2 regions of the Anaerofustis sp. NSJ-163 genome follow, and region 1 is predicted to be linked to the other one. Evidence: predicted binding sites of a transcription regulator. Region 1 holds the regulator's gene; the other holds the start of a gene.
What was found. The regulator NrdR, encoded in region 1, represses ribonucleotide reductase genes. The targets are predictions, from matches to a motif close to CACNANATNTNGTG.

Region 1 (6,394 bases):
GCGTGAACGGAAAAAGCATAATGCTGTGTGGAAACAGAGAATATTCTTTTTGATGGAGTTTTATTCATATATCTTTGCTCCAAAAGTTCTGCTTGTTCTATAACTTGTCTTGCGTATCCCAAAAATTCGGCACCATCTGAGGACAGAGATATACCTCTGTTTGAACGGACAAATATTTCAATGCCAAGTTCGTTTTCAAGTTCTTTTACGGATTTTGAAAGACTTGGTTGAGTTATGAATAATCTGCTTGCAGCTTCGTTTATTGAGCCGCAGTTTACTATTTCTATTATGTATTTAAGTTGTTGTAATGTCATTTTGTTTTACCTAAATTTTACATTCCTTTAATTTTTCTTTAATTAGTATGCAATATATTATATCATACAAAAATATAATATACATATAAATTGTTTTAGAAAGTAAAAGAGGGGATTTATGCAAGAAACACTGTTAAGTTTTATTAGAGATTACGGATATATTGGGATAATGATTTTAATACTTGTTGAAAATATTTTTCCACCGATTCCTTCTGAGGTTGTTTTGTTGTTTGGGGGATATATGGTAGTTGCAGCAGGGTTAAACCCGATTGTTGTAATTATTTTTGCAACGATAGGTGCAATTCTTGGTGCGGTTATACTTTATATACTCGGGTATATGTTTAAAAGGGAAAAACTTAGAGATTTGTTTTCCAGTAGATTCGGAAAAATTTTACATTTAAAACCTGAATATATTGATTTAAGTTATAATTGGTTTTTAAAATTTGAAAATAAGGCTGTGTTTATATGCAGATGTATACCTGTAGCAAGGAGTCTTATATCAATTCCTGCGGGACTTTCCAGAATGGAATTTTCTTATTTTATTATATTAAGTACACTTGGTACATTGATATGGAATACTTTACTTGTTTTTCTTGGTGTTATTCTTGGAGATGCATGGGAAAGTTTTCTTCCTTATTTTAAAAGCTATTCAAACATAGTTTGGATATTGATTTTTGCTTTCATTATTATTTATATTTTAAGATACAAAAAAGGTAAAAAATAGCCGATATATAGGCAAATCTTGACAAAAAAATAAACTTAATATAAAATATTACAAAGGTACTATTTTCATAGGACCTTTGTTTTTTATAATTAAAAAGATAGGAGAAATTGTAATGGAGGCAAACCAAATAGGAATGCTTGCGGTCATATTTATTTATTTAATAGGTATGGTTGTTATTGGAGCATTTTTATCAAAACAAAACGAGACGGCTCACGATTTTTATTTAGGAGGAAGAAAACTTGGACCTTTTGTAACGGCTATGAGTGCCGAGGCCTCTGATATGAGTAGCTGGTTACTTATGGGACTACCTGGAGTTGCTTATTTATCAGGTATAGCCGATGCAGGATGGACAGCTTTAGGTCTTGCAATAGGTACATATGTAAACTGGCTTATTATAGCAAAAAGAATAAGATTATATACGGAAGTTTCAAAGAACTCTTTTACTCTTCCTGATTTCTTTTCAAATAGGTTTAGAGATAAAAAGAAGATTTTAATGCTTATATCTTCATTATTTATAATTATTTTCTTTATTCCTTATACTGCTTCAGGATTCGCTGCTTGTGGTAAATTATTCTCAAGTTTATTTGGTATTGATTATTTTACCGCAATGGTTGTAAGTGCAGTGGTTATTATTTTATATACAGCAATGGGAGGTTTCCTTGCTGCAAGCACTACAGATTTTATTCAAAGTATAATCATGTCAGTTGCTCTTGTTATTATTCTTGTTTTTGGAATAAGTGCCGCAGGCGGTATGGATATGGTAATAAGTAATGCAAAAGAACTTCCGGGATATTTAAGTATGGTTTCAACTCATAATATGACAACGGGCAGCGCTGAAAGTTACGGCTTTTTAACAATCGTTTCAAAAATGGCTTGGGGACTTGGCTATTTTGGAATGCCTCATATATTACTTCGTTTTATGGCTATTGAAGATAAAGACAAACTTAAAATTTCAAGAAGAGTTGCTTCTATATGGGTTGTAATTTCTATGTTTGCTTCTATTTTGATAGGTATAATTGGTTATGGAATGACAAAAGCATCTGTTATTCCATTCCTTGAAGGAACATCTTCTGAAACAGTAATAGTTCAAATTGCAAATGTATTAAGTACACACGGATGGATATTTGCTTGCTTTGCAGGTGTAATACTTGCAGGTATTCTTGCATCAACAATGTCAACTGCGGATTCACAGCTTCTTGCTGCTTCTTCAAGTGTATCTGAAAATATCATAGGTGGTGTTTTTGGTAAAAAACTTGACGGCAAAATGAGAATGGTTGTAGCAAGAGGATGTCTTATTGCAATTGCTGTTCTTGGTATTATTCTTGCTAAAGATCCAAACAGCTCTGTATTCTCAATTGTATCATTTGCATGGGCAGGTTTTGGTGCTGTATTTGGACCAGTTGTATTATTTGCTCTTTTCTGGAGAAGAGCTAATAAATACGGTGCAATAGCTTCAATGATTTCCGGTGGAGTTATGGTATTCTTATGGAAATATGTTATAAGTAATTTAGGTGGTTTATTTGATATTTATGAATTATTACCTGCTTTCTTAACAGGTTGTATATTTATGGTTGTGGTAAGTCTTCTTACTCCTGAACCTGAAAAAGAAATAACTGATGAATATGATAAAGTACAAAGTTTATTATAATTTTTCATAAAAGCGGAGTTATCCGCTTTTTTATTTTTGTTTAAATAATTTATATATTCTTAAGGTTGAGTTAAATAAAAATATATTATATAATTTTTATATATTTTAGGAACGAAAGGTGATAAAAATGAAGTGTCCACATTGCGGTTTTAGCGAAAGTAAAGTTATAGATTCAAGACCTACTGATGATAATACGGCTATAAGAAGGAGAAGAGAGTGTTTATCTTGTGCAAAAAGATTTACAACTTATGAAAAAATAGAAACGATACCTTTAATTGTAGTTAAGAAAAATGGTACTAGAGAAGCTTTTGACAGAAATAAACTTATGAACGGTATAATAAAATCATGTGAAAAAAGACCTGTTTCTATTGAGCAGATAGAACATGTTGTAAATGAAATAGAAAGTAATATTCAAAAAATAGCAAAGAAAGAAATACCATCAAATTTAATAGGCGAAGAAATAATGAAATATTTAAAGGATTTAGATGAAGTTGCTTATGTAAGATTTGCGTCTGTCTATAGACAGTTTAAAGATGTTAACAGTTTTATGGATGAACTTAAAAGTATGTTAAATGAGCGAGGAAATAAATAATGGAAATAAAAGAAACCGTTATTAAAACCGAAAAACTTTTAAGTGGGAATATCTTTGATGTAAAAAGAGATACAGTTATACTTCCAAACGGAAATGAAGCAACAAGAGATAATGTTGAACATATGGGAGCTTGTGCTATTTTAGCAATAGATGAATATGATAATGTTATTTTAGTAAAACAGTTTAGATGCTCTATTTATGATGTTACAGATGAAATTCCTGCTGGAAAATTAGAAAAGGGAGAAGATCCTGATGTTGCAGCTTTAAGAGAGCTTGAAGAAGAAACTGGGTATACTTCTCGTAATATAATCCCATATATGAAATTTTATCCTGATATAGGATTAGGTAATCAACTAATATATGTATATTTAGCAAAGGATTTGGTTAAAACCTGTCAAGATTTGGATGATGATGAGTTTATAAATGTATATAAAATAAATATAAAAGAATTAAAACAAAAGATTTTTGAAGGAAAAATAACAGATTCAAAAATTATTGTTCCCTTTCTTAAATATTGTTTAGAAAATAATATATAAACAGTCATAAAATAAAAATAAGGACATACCTTTTATTAATAGGGCATGTCTTTTTTTGTGTCACGAAAAAATAAGGAATAATATTTTATGGTTAGAGAATTTATAAATTATCATTTTAAGGAAAACAAAAATAAATATTTATTTTTTCTTATTGTTTTTCTTCTTGGGATTATAATAGGGGGAGTCAGTATATATTTTTTAAGTTCTACACAATTGGATGAGCTTAAAGATTACATAGGTTCATTTTTTGAACTCATTACAAAAGATACATCAAGTATTGACAGTAAAAGAATTTTTAATCAAACAATGTATTCGGATATAAAAATATATATATTTCTTCTTATTTTGGGGTTAAGTGCAATAAGTATTTTATATTCCATAAGCATAATGTTTTACAAAGGTTTTTTGTTTGGTTTTGTAATAACATTTTTTATATCTTCTTATGGATTTAAAGGATTTTTATTTTTAATAAGCGTTTTGATAATTCCAAATATAATTAAAAATTCTGCACTGATGTTTGCTTTTGTGATGTCTTCTTGTTTTAAAAGTTCAATTCAAAAAAATAATAAAAATAAATATGGTAAAGTGAGAAATTCCTCTTTTTATCTTAGATATACAATATATATAGTAATAGCTTTTTTATTTAATGTTATGGGGATATGTTTTGAAAGTTATATTGCTCCGATGCTTATGGTATTATTTTCTTCTTCTTTTTTATAATAACATTAATATTTATATTTTACTTTAATAAATATTAAAAGGGAGGAGAAAATTATGTTAAAAAGAATAAGTGCTTTAGTATTAATATTTGCTTTTTTGTTTAATATTATGCCTATTTTTGTAAAAGGGGCAGAAGAGGAAAAAGTAGATTTGAACATAAAAAGTAAGGCTGTCGTTTTAATGGATTCTTCAAGCGGAAAAGTTTTGTATCAAAAAAATATGAATGATAAACTTTCTTTGGCAAGCGTTACAAAAGTTATGACTATACTTTTGATATTAGAAGCCATTGATAATAAAATCATAAATATGTCCGATATGGTTACAATATCAGATTATGCAAGCAGTATGGGAGGAAGCCAGCTTTATCTTGAACAGGGAGAAATGCGAAGTGTCGAAGAACTTTTAAATGCCATAATAATTGAAAGTGCAAACGACGCTTGTGCCGCAATGGGTGAATTTATTGGAGGAAGCATTGAAAAGTTTATTTTAATGATGAACGAAAAAGCAAAGAGCCTTGGAATGAAAAATACTCATTTTGTAAATTCAAACGGGTTGCCGGCTGATAATCATTATTCCAGTGCTTATGATATTGCATTAATGACAAAAGAGGTATGTAAGTATCCTGATGTTTTTAAAATAAGTTCCACTTGGCAGAAGACCATAAAAATAGGTAAAAATAATGATAAAGAGAGACTTCTTAATAATACAAACAAACTTTTAAAAATGAATGATAATGTTGATGGGTTAAAAACGGGATATACTGCTGATGCGGGACACTGTATTTCTGCTACGGGTAAAAAAGGAGATCTTCGTCTGATTGCTGTTATTTTAAATGCTCCCGATTCAAATACTAGGTTTGAAGAAGCAAATAAGCTTTTAAACTATGGTTTTAGCAATTACAAAGGAACAAATATTGTAACTAAGGGAGGAGAGTTTGGAGAAATTAAAATAAACAAAGGTTATGAGGATAATGTTAAGGTAGTTGCAAAGGATAATTTTACGGTTTTAAGCGGTAAAAATGAAAATGAAAAATATACAACCGATATAAAATTAGATGGTATCGTTATGAATGCACCTGTAAAAGAAGGGCAGAAAGTTGGGGTGATAAATATAAAAGAAGGAAGTAATGTTATAGGAAGTGTAGACTTGGTTCTTTGTAAAAAGGTTGAAAAAATAAATATGATAACATATGTGTTAAATATGTTTAAAGAATTTATCAGTGTATAGCTTTAATATTTTATTACATAAGTTCATTATAAAAATAAAATCCCGAAATATATCGGGATTTTTTATGTTAGTTTAATTTTAAATTTTTTGAATGCTCGTATATTCCTTTTATAGCCTGTTCGTTATTGTCTGTTTGTACACATCCAAGTGCGTTTTTAGGTTTGAAACTTCCGTGAAAATCACTTCCACAGGTGTAAAATAAATTATTTTTTATTGCATAATTTTTGTACTTTTCACGTTGCTCGTTTGTATGAGATGTATAATATGCTTCAACACCGTCAATTCCATATTCCTTAAGCTCGTCAAGTATATGTGTTTCATCTTTTATGTCGACTCCCGGATGAGCTATTACACAGGCTCCACCTGCATTTTTTATAACTTTTATTAAATCTTTACTACTTGGCATATAAGTAGGGGCATAAAGTTCTTTGCCTACTCCGAAAGCTTCTCTGGAAAGAGTTATTATGCTTTCAATATTTGGCTGTAATCCATGTATTAATCGGTGGTTTCTGTTTTTTTCTTCAATTAATATAGCATGAATATATGCTGATAAAAGAGGTATATCGCCTGTTGCATAATCAAAGACCTCTTTTTCATTTATTTTTAGTCCTTTTTCTCTAATTAAATCAATTT
Region 2 (6,394 bases), on a different contig from region 1:
CTTCTCTTAAAAGCTGTTCCATTTTATCCATGTCTTCACTTTCAAGAGCTTCTTTATATTCTTCTAATTTTTCTATTATATTTTCAACCTCGAATAAAAGGGCATCTTTATTCATGATAAAAAGTTCGCTCCACATATATTCGTTTAACTTTGCAACTCTTGTTAAATCAAGAAAACTTCCCGCAGAAAAGCCTTTCTCTTCCAAAATTGAAGGGCTTTTTACATATGCGTTTGAAACAACGTGTGCAAGCTGAGATGTAAAAGCGATTATCTTATCGTGTTCTCTTGGAGTTGATAAAACACATTCTTTAAACTTCATTTGTTTCACAAGCTGTTTTATAATATTTATCTTATCTTTATTTGTATTTTCCGTTACGGTAACAATAAAACTTGCCCCTTTAAATAAATCTGAAACAGCCGCATCGTATCCCCAAAGTTCTCTTCCTGCCATAGGATGAGCTCCAACATAATCTATATTTCTTTTTATCGCTTCAGGTTCAATTTTATTTACTATCTGCTCTTTAACCCCGCATAAGTCCATAAGGGTAGAATGTTCTTTCATTGTTTCCATTACTTTAAAAGCAAGGTTAATAGTATTAACAGGATGAAGAGCTATTACAACCATATCCATTTCTTTCATATCATCAATTAAAATAATATCGTCAATTGCTCCGTCCCTTTTTGCCTTAACCAATGTTTCAGAGTCTATATCATAACCGAAAACTTTATTTGTCGTATATTTCTTTATTGCTTTTGCAAAAGAGGCTCCTATAAGCCCAAGTCCCACTACTGCTATGTTCATGTTATCACTCCTTAAAAAATTTGAAGAAAACTTTTAAATATATCTGCCCCTGCAATAATCGTTCCTATTGTACTTCCAAGATTAGCAAAGGTAACTACCAAAAGTATTTTTGTTATTCTGTTTTTCCAAAGTCCCTTTAAACTCTCTAAATCAGAACTTAAGTTTTCAAAATCGGAAACTTTTGGTTTTCTTATATATGCTTCCACAAGCCCTGCAAACCACCCTGCCGCAAGAAGCGGATTAAGGGAAGTTATTGGAGCAGCTAAAAATGCCGTTATAATGGCTGGAATACTTCCAAAAGCAAGGACTACGCCAAGAGCACTTAATGTTCCATTAAAAAGTATCCAACTTATTATTTGAGAAAATCCCGTATCAGCGCTTTTAAAAAAGCTGAATATTATCATTAAGATAATAAATGCCGGAATTCCAAAGCCTATAACTTTTCCCGTTTTTCCGGGTTTTGGTATTTCTTCTATTTCCTTTAAATCTATGTCTTCTTGTATATTTTTTATTATTCCGTTTAAATGAGCCGCACCTACAACGGCAACTATTTTTTCGCATTTTGCGTTTTTTATCTTTTGAGAAAGATATATGTCACGTTCATCTACAAGGTATTTTTTTAAATCCGGAAATGATGTGCTTATATCAAGCAACGCATTTTCTATATAATCCCCTTGTTTTATATTTTCAAGATCCTCTTCGCTTAATTCTTCATCTTCAAAAAAGCTCATAATAAGACCATACAGAAGTTTCATCTTTTCCATAAAAGACATCTTCCTGAATATTCTAAGAAAAGTTGTCTTAATATCTCTATCTGCTAAAGTAAGCTTTGCTCCTATTTCTTCGGCAGTATTTATTGCATTTATCATTTCCTGCCCTGAGTTAATATCAAAACTTTCGGCAATTCTTTTTTGATAAGAACTTAAAATAAGGTTTATCAAAAGAAGAGTCGTTTTCTTTTCCTTAATAACATTTACGATGTCCGTATCCTGCCATCTTTCATTATTTTTAATTGAAGAATATCTACCCTCATCAAGCTCTATACAGACATTATCGGGCTTTATTTCTCTTATCATTTCTTCAACTTGAATGGCACTTTCTCTTGATACGTGTGCCGTACCTATAAGGGTAATTTCTTTACCGTTTATATTAAGCTGTTTAACTGTTTCAGACATTTTGCCTCCGTAAAATAATTACAAATTACCCCCTTAAAAAAGGGGGTAATTTATTTTATCATTTTTTATTTAATTTATAAAGCATATTTAAAAAATTTTAGCTGCAACCTGTTGTTGAACCGCAGTCTGCACATACTTTACATGTTCCGTTTCTAAAAAGTCTGTTTGATGAACAAACCGGACAAACCTCTCCATACACTCTTGTTGTATTTGGATCGTCTTTTATCTGTTCATAGCTAAGCTGTTCTTTTTCTTGTCTTTCTTCTTTTATTATTTTATTGCTTATGCTGTCGTTTATTTCTTCTTCTTGTGGTTTTTCCGGTTTTACTTCAACTCTTGTAAAATCCCCAAGTTCTATATCTATTATCTTACTTAATAAATCAGCAATACTTGAAGCATTTTTAATGTAAGGATGTCTTGATACAAATCCGCTTGGTTCAAATTGTTGACCTCTTAGAAGTCTTGAAATTTCCTTTGCAGGAATGTTGTATTGAAGCATATTTGATATTGATTTTGAAAGAGAAGCAAGCAGTCCTTTTACTACTGTTCCTTCTTTATCTGTTGAAACAAATATTTCAGACATTCTTCCGTCTTGGTAGAATCCTATTGTTACATATAATTCAATATCACCTATCTTAGCAGCATGAGTTCTGCTTCTTCTCATTCCGTCAGGTTTAATTCTGTGAAGTGTTCCTCTCTTACAATGTTTTGCATAATCAAGAAGTCCTTGATATGTAAGATCTTCCAAAGAATCGCTTTCACTTTTTATTGATGTATTAAGAGGTTGAGATGCCTTTGAACCATCTCTGTAAACAGAAATAGCTTTAACCCCTGACATATAAGAAAGTTTATATATATCGCTTATGTCTTCATAAGTTGCGTTAGAAGGCATGTTTACTGTTTTTGATACAGAACCGCTTATAAGAGGTGTTACTGCCGCTACCATTAAAACATGTCCGCTTGGAGAAATCTCGTTTGCAGTTTCAAATATTTTCTTATCCTCTTCTCTTAAGTGTGGTGCATCATTTAATGAATAGTGCATAAAGCTTCCTATTTCATCTTTTTCAAGAAGATAATCTTTAATATCTTTTATTTCTTCTTCTTTATATCCTAAATTTCTAAGAGCAATTTCCAATATTGGATTTACAAGTTCCATTGTTCCCCCGCCTGAAAGGGATTTATAAACAACGTTTGAGTAGAAAGGCTCAAGTGATGTTGCACCGCAGTCCATAGCAAATGAAATTGTTCCTGTTGGAGCAATAACAGTTGTTTGAGCATTTCTAATTCCGTATGCTTCGGCATGTTCAAGAGCTTTTGTCCATAAAATTCTGCTTGCATTTAAAACTTCTTCAAGTCCCATTTCAGAAATTACATCTTCATCAAGTTTTAAAGGAACATAATCAAGCCCTTCAAAATTATCATCTAAAGCAAGAGAACATCTTGCAGAGTTTCTAAGTACTCTTAACACATATTCAGCATTAATATCAAATTTTTCAAATGGTCCGACACTTCTTGCCATTAAAGCAGAAACAAGATAAGATTGTGCGGTCATAATAGAGCATAATGCCGCAGTTAAGTTTCTTCCTTCGTCGCTGTCGTATGGATAACCGAATACCATAAGAAGTGAAGCCATATTTGCAAGTCCAAGACCTGTTGTTCTAAACATATAACTCTTTCTTGCTATTTCTTCAGTTGGGAATTGTCCCCAGTGAATTGATGCTTCAAGAACAAGTTGTATTAGAGAAATCAAATGAATATAATCATTTAATTTAAAGATTCCTTCTTCTTCGTTATAGAATCTGTAAATATTAATTGACGCAAGATTACAAGCAGTATTATCAAGGAAAGCATATTCACTGCATGGGTTTGTTGCGTTTATTCTGTTGTATTTTGCACCTACGTTTCCGTCTTCACCTGCAGGGCAAGTATGCCAAGCATTGAAAACATCATCAAATTGAACCGCAGGGTCTGCACAGTTCCATGCTGATTTACAAATTAAATCCCATAAGTCTTTTACTTTAACTTCCTTATTTACTTCTTCATCAACTCTTCCTTTAAGTTCAAAAGTAGCATCAGGATTTTCTCTTAAGTTTAAGACTTTTTCCATAAATTCTCTATTTAGTCTTACAGAGTTATTTCCATTTTGTCCGCTTACTGTTTGATATGCTTCACCGTCCATTGAAGTATCATATCCCATTTTGCCAAGAGCTCTTACTTTATCTTCTTCTCTTGCTTTCCAAGAAATAAAATCTTCAATTTCAGGATGGTCAATATCGGCTATAACCATTTTTGCAGCTCTTCTTGTTGTTCCACCGCTTTTTATTGCTCCGGCATTTCTGTCAAAACCTTTTAAAAAGCTCATCATACCAGAAGATTTTCCGCCGCTTGAAAGTTTTTCGTTTAATGCTCTTAGATTAGAAAAGTTAGTTCCTACCCCTGAACCGCCTTTAAATAACTTTGTTTCTGTAACGTATTGTTCAGAAATAGAATTATCACCAAGCAATGTATCTTTTATAGAAAGAATAAAGCAGGCTGAGGCTTGTGTTCTTGTGTATCTGTCTTTACTCTTCTTTACGCTTCTGCTTTCAGGGTCAAAGTAGAACATATTGTCACTTTCACCGCTTATGCCATAGTTTCTCTTTATTCCTGTGTTAAACCATTGTGGAGAGTTTGGAGCCCACATTTGATTTAAAAGAGCATAAGCTACTTCATCATAAAAAATATTATATTGATTTTGAGTTGTTATAAGCCCTTCATCAACAAGAGCATCTGCCCAAAATCCTACCATTCTGTCCACTACTTGCTTTATGCTTGTTTCGTGTCCGTTATCTTTTCCTACCCCTGCTTTTCTAAAATATTTTGATGCTATGATATTACATGCATTTTTTGAATAAAATTCAGGGAATTCCAAATCGTGCATTTCAAAAATATTTTTTTGAGTTTTATAATCAAAAATCTCAACATCTACGGTTTTATATTCAAATAAATCATAAACCGTAATGCTGCTATCTTCTTCAAGTCTTTTGGTAAAACGTCTTTTGAAAATATTGTTTACACTTAAATTATCCATAAAGTTCACCTTTCTTATGTAAAATACTCTACCACATATAGTATAAATTACATACATTAATACAATTATTAGTATATCATTTATTATTGTAATTGCAATACGTTTTCTATAACAAAAAACAAAAAAAGAACGCTATAAAACGTTCTTTTTATTTAATTCTTTAATTATGTTTTCTATACAGTTTTTAAAATAACCGTTATTGCTTACTTCAATATCACAGTATTTTTTATATAAACCAATTCTGTCATTATACAAATTATAAATATGCTCTTCGTTATTTTTTAGAAGTGGTCTGTCTTTACCGAGATTTTTGGATTTTAATATATTTTCAACACTTCTGTTTATAAATACTATTATGCTTGTTTGTTTAAAATAATCAATGTTTTCTTTCCTTGTGACTATTCCGCCTCCTGAAGAAATAAGAGTGGAGTTTAATTTTGAAAGCTCTTTTGAATAAAAGGTTTCTATATCTCTAAAACTTTCTTCACCGTCTTTAAATATTTCACTGATTTTTTTGTTTGTCTTTTCTTCAATGTAATTATCCATATCTATAAAAGTTAAACCAAGCTCTTTTGCCAGTTCCTTACCTATACTGCTTTTACCACAGCCCGGCATACCGATTAATAAAATATTCTTTTGCATTTTTATATTTCCTTTTTAAGTTTGGATATAATCTTATTTGTATCTTCTTTTGAAATTACAAAGTCATTCCATATTTCTTCAGATTTTAAACCTTGCATAATAAGCATTTCAATTCCGCCGCAAGTTTTCTTATCTAAGTTTTCGCCTATTTCCATAAACTTTGTTTTTAGCGGATTATAAACAACATCAATTACGTAATCAAAGTTTTTGATTATATCTTCATTAACAGGAGAAAAATCAACTTTAGGATACATTCCAACAGGTGTTGTATTTATTATTACCTGAGCTTTTATTTCTTTTAAATCTTCATAGTCGATTAAATTAACATCATTTTTAGATTGTTTGTCGCTTTTGTTACGGCTTACCAAATAAACCTCTTTTGCACCTAAATCCTTAACGCAGGAAATAACGGCCTTGCTTGCGCCGCCGCTGCCTAGTATTACAACCCTACTATTATTTATTTCTACATTGTTTACGTTAAGCTGATACATAAAACCATAATAATCGGTATTATATCCGTAAAGTTTTCCATTAACATTTTTTATTGTATTAACGGCACCGATTTTTTCAGCCTCTTCGCTTATAAAATCCAAACCATCCATAACGGTTCTTTTATAAGGAATAGTTACGTTTATTCCGTCAAGATTATTTTTTTTCATAAAATCTTTTATATTTTTTGCCGTATCAACATCTATTTCATAAAGC

Region 2: M6G78_RS00195 (vitamin B12-dependent ribonucleotide reductase) is a predicted target of NrdR. The motif match lies at 5,077-5,090, and genes of this name have one in related genera.

The regions. Positions count from the first base shown of each region.
Region 1 is NZ_JAMYJV010000002.1:95,234-101,627, reverse strand. It holds gene M6G78_RS02790 (LysR family transcriptional regulator) at 1-314, opposite strand, end outside; gene M6G78_RS02785 (DedA family protein) at 433-1,038, shown strand; gene putP (sodium/proline symporter PutP) at 1,151-2,686, shown strand; gene nrdR (transcriptional regulator NrdR) at 2,814-3,278, shown strand; gene M6G78_RS02770 (NUDIX hydrolase) at 3,278-3,814, shown strand; gene spoIIM (stage II sporulation protein M) at 3,902-4,534, shown strand; gene M6G78_RS02760 (D-alanyl-D-alanine carboxypeptidase family protein) at 4,589-5,761, shown strand; gene M6G78_RS02755 (PHP domain-containing protein) at 5,829-6,394, opposite strand, start outside.
Region 2 is NZ_JAMYJV010000001.1:43,188-49,581, reverse strand. It holds gene M6G78_RS00205 (prephenate dehydrogenase/arogenate dehydrogenase family protein) at 1-802, opposite strand, end outside; gene M6G78_RS00200 (TraB/GumN family protein) at 814-1,977, opposite strand; gene M6G78_RS00195 (vitamin B12-dependent ribonucleotide reductase) at 2,075-5,047, opposite strand; gene M6G78_RS00190 (shikimate kinase) at 5,180-5,689, opposite strand; gene aroE (shikimate dehydrogenase) at 5,692-6,394, opposite strand, start outside.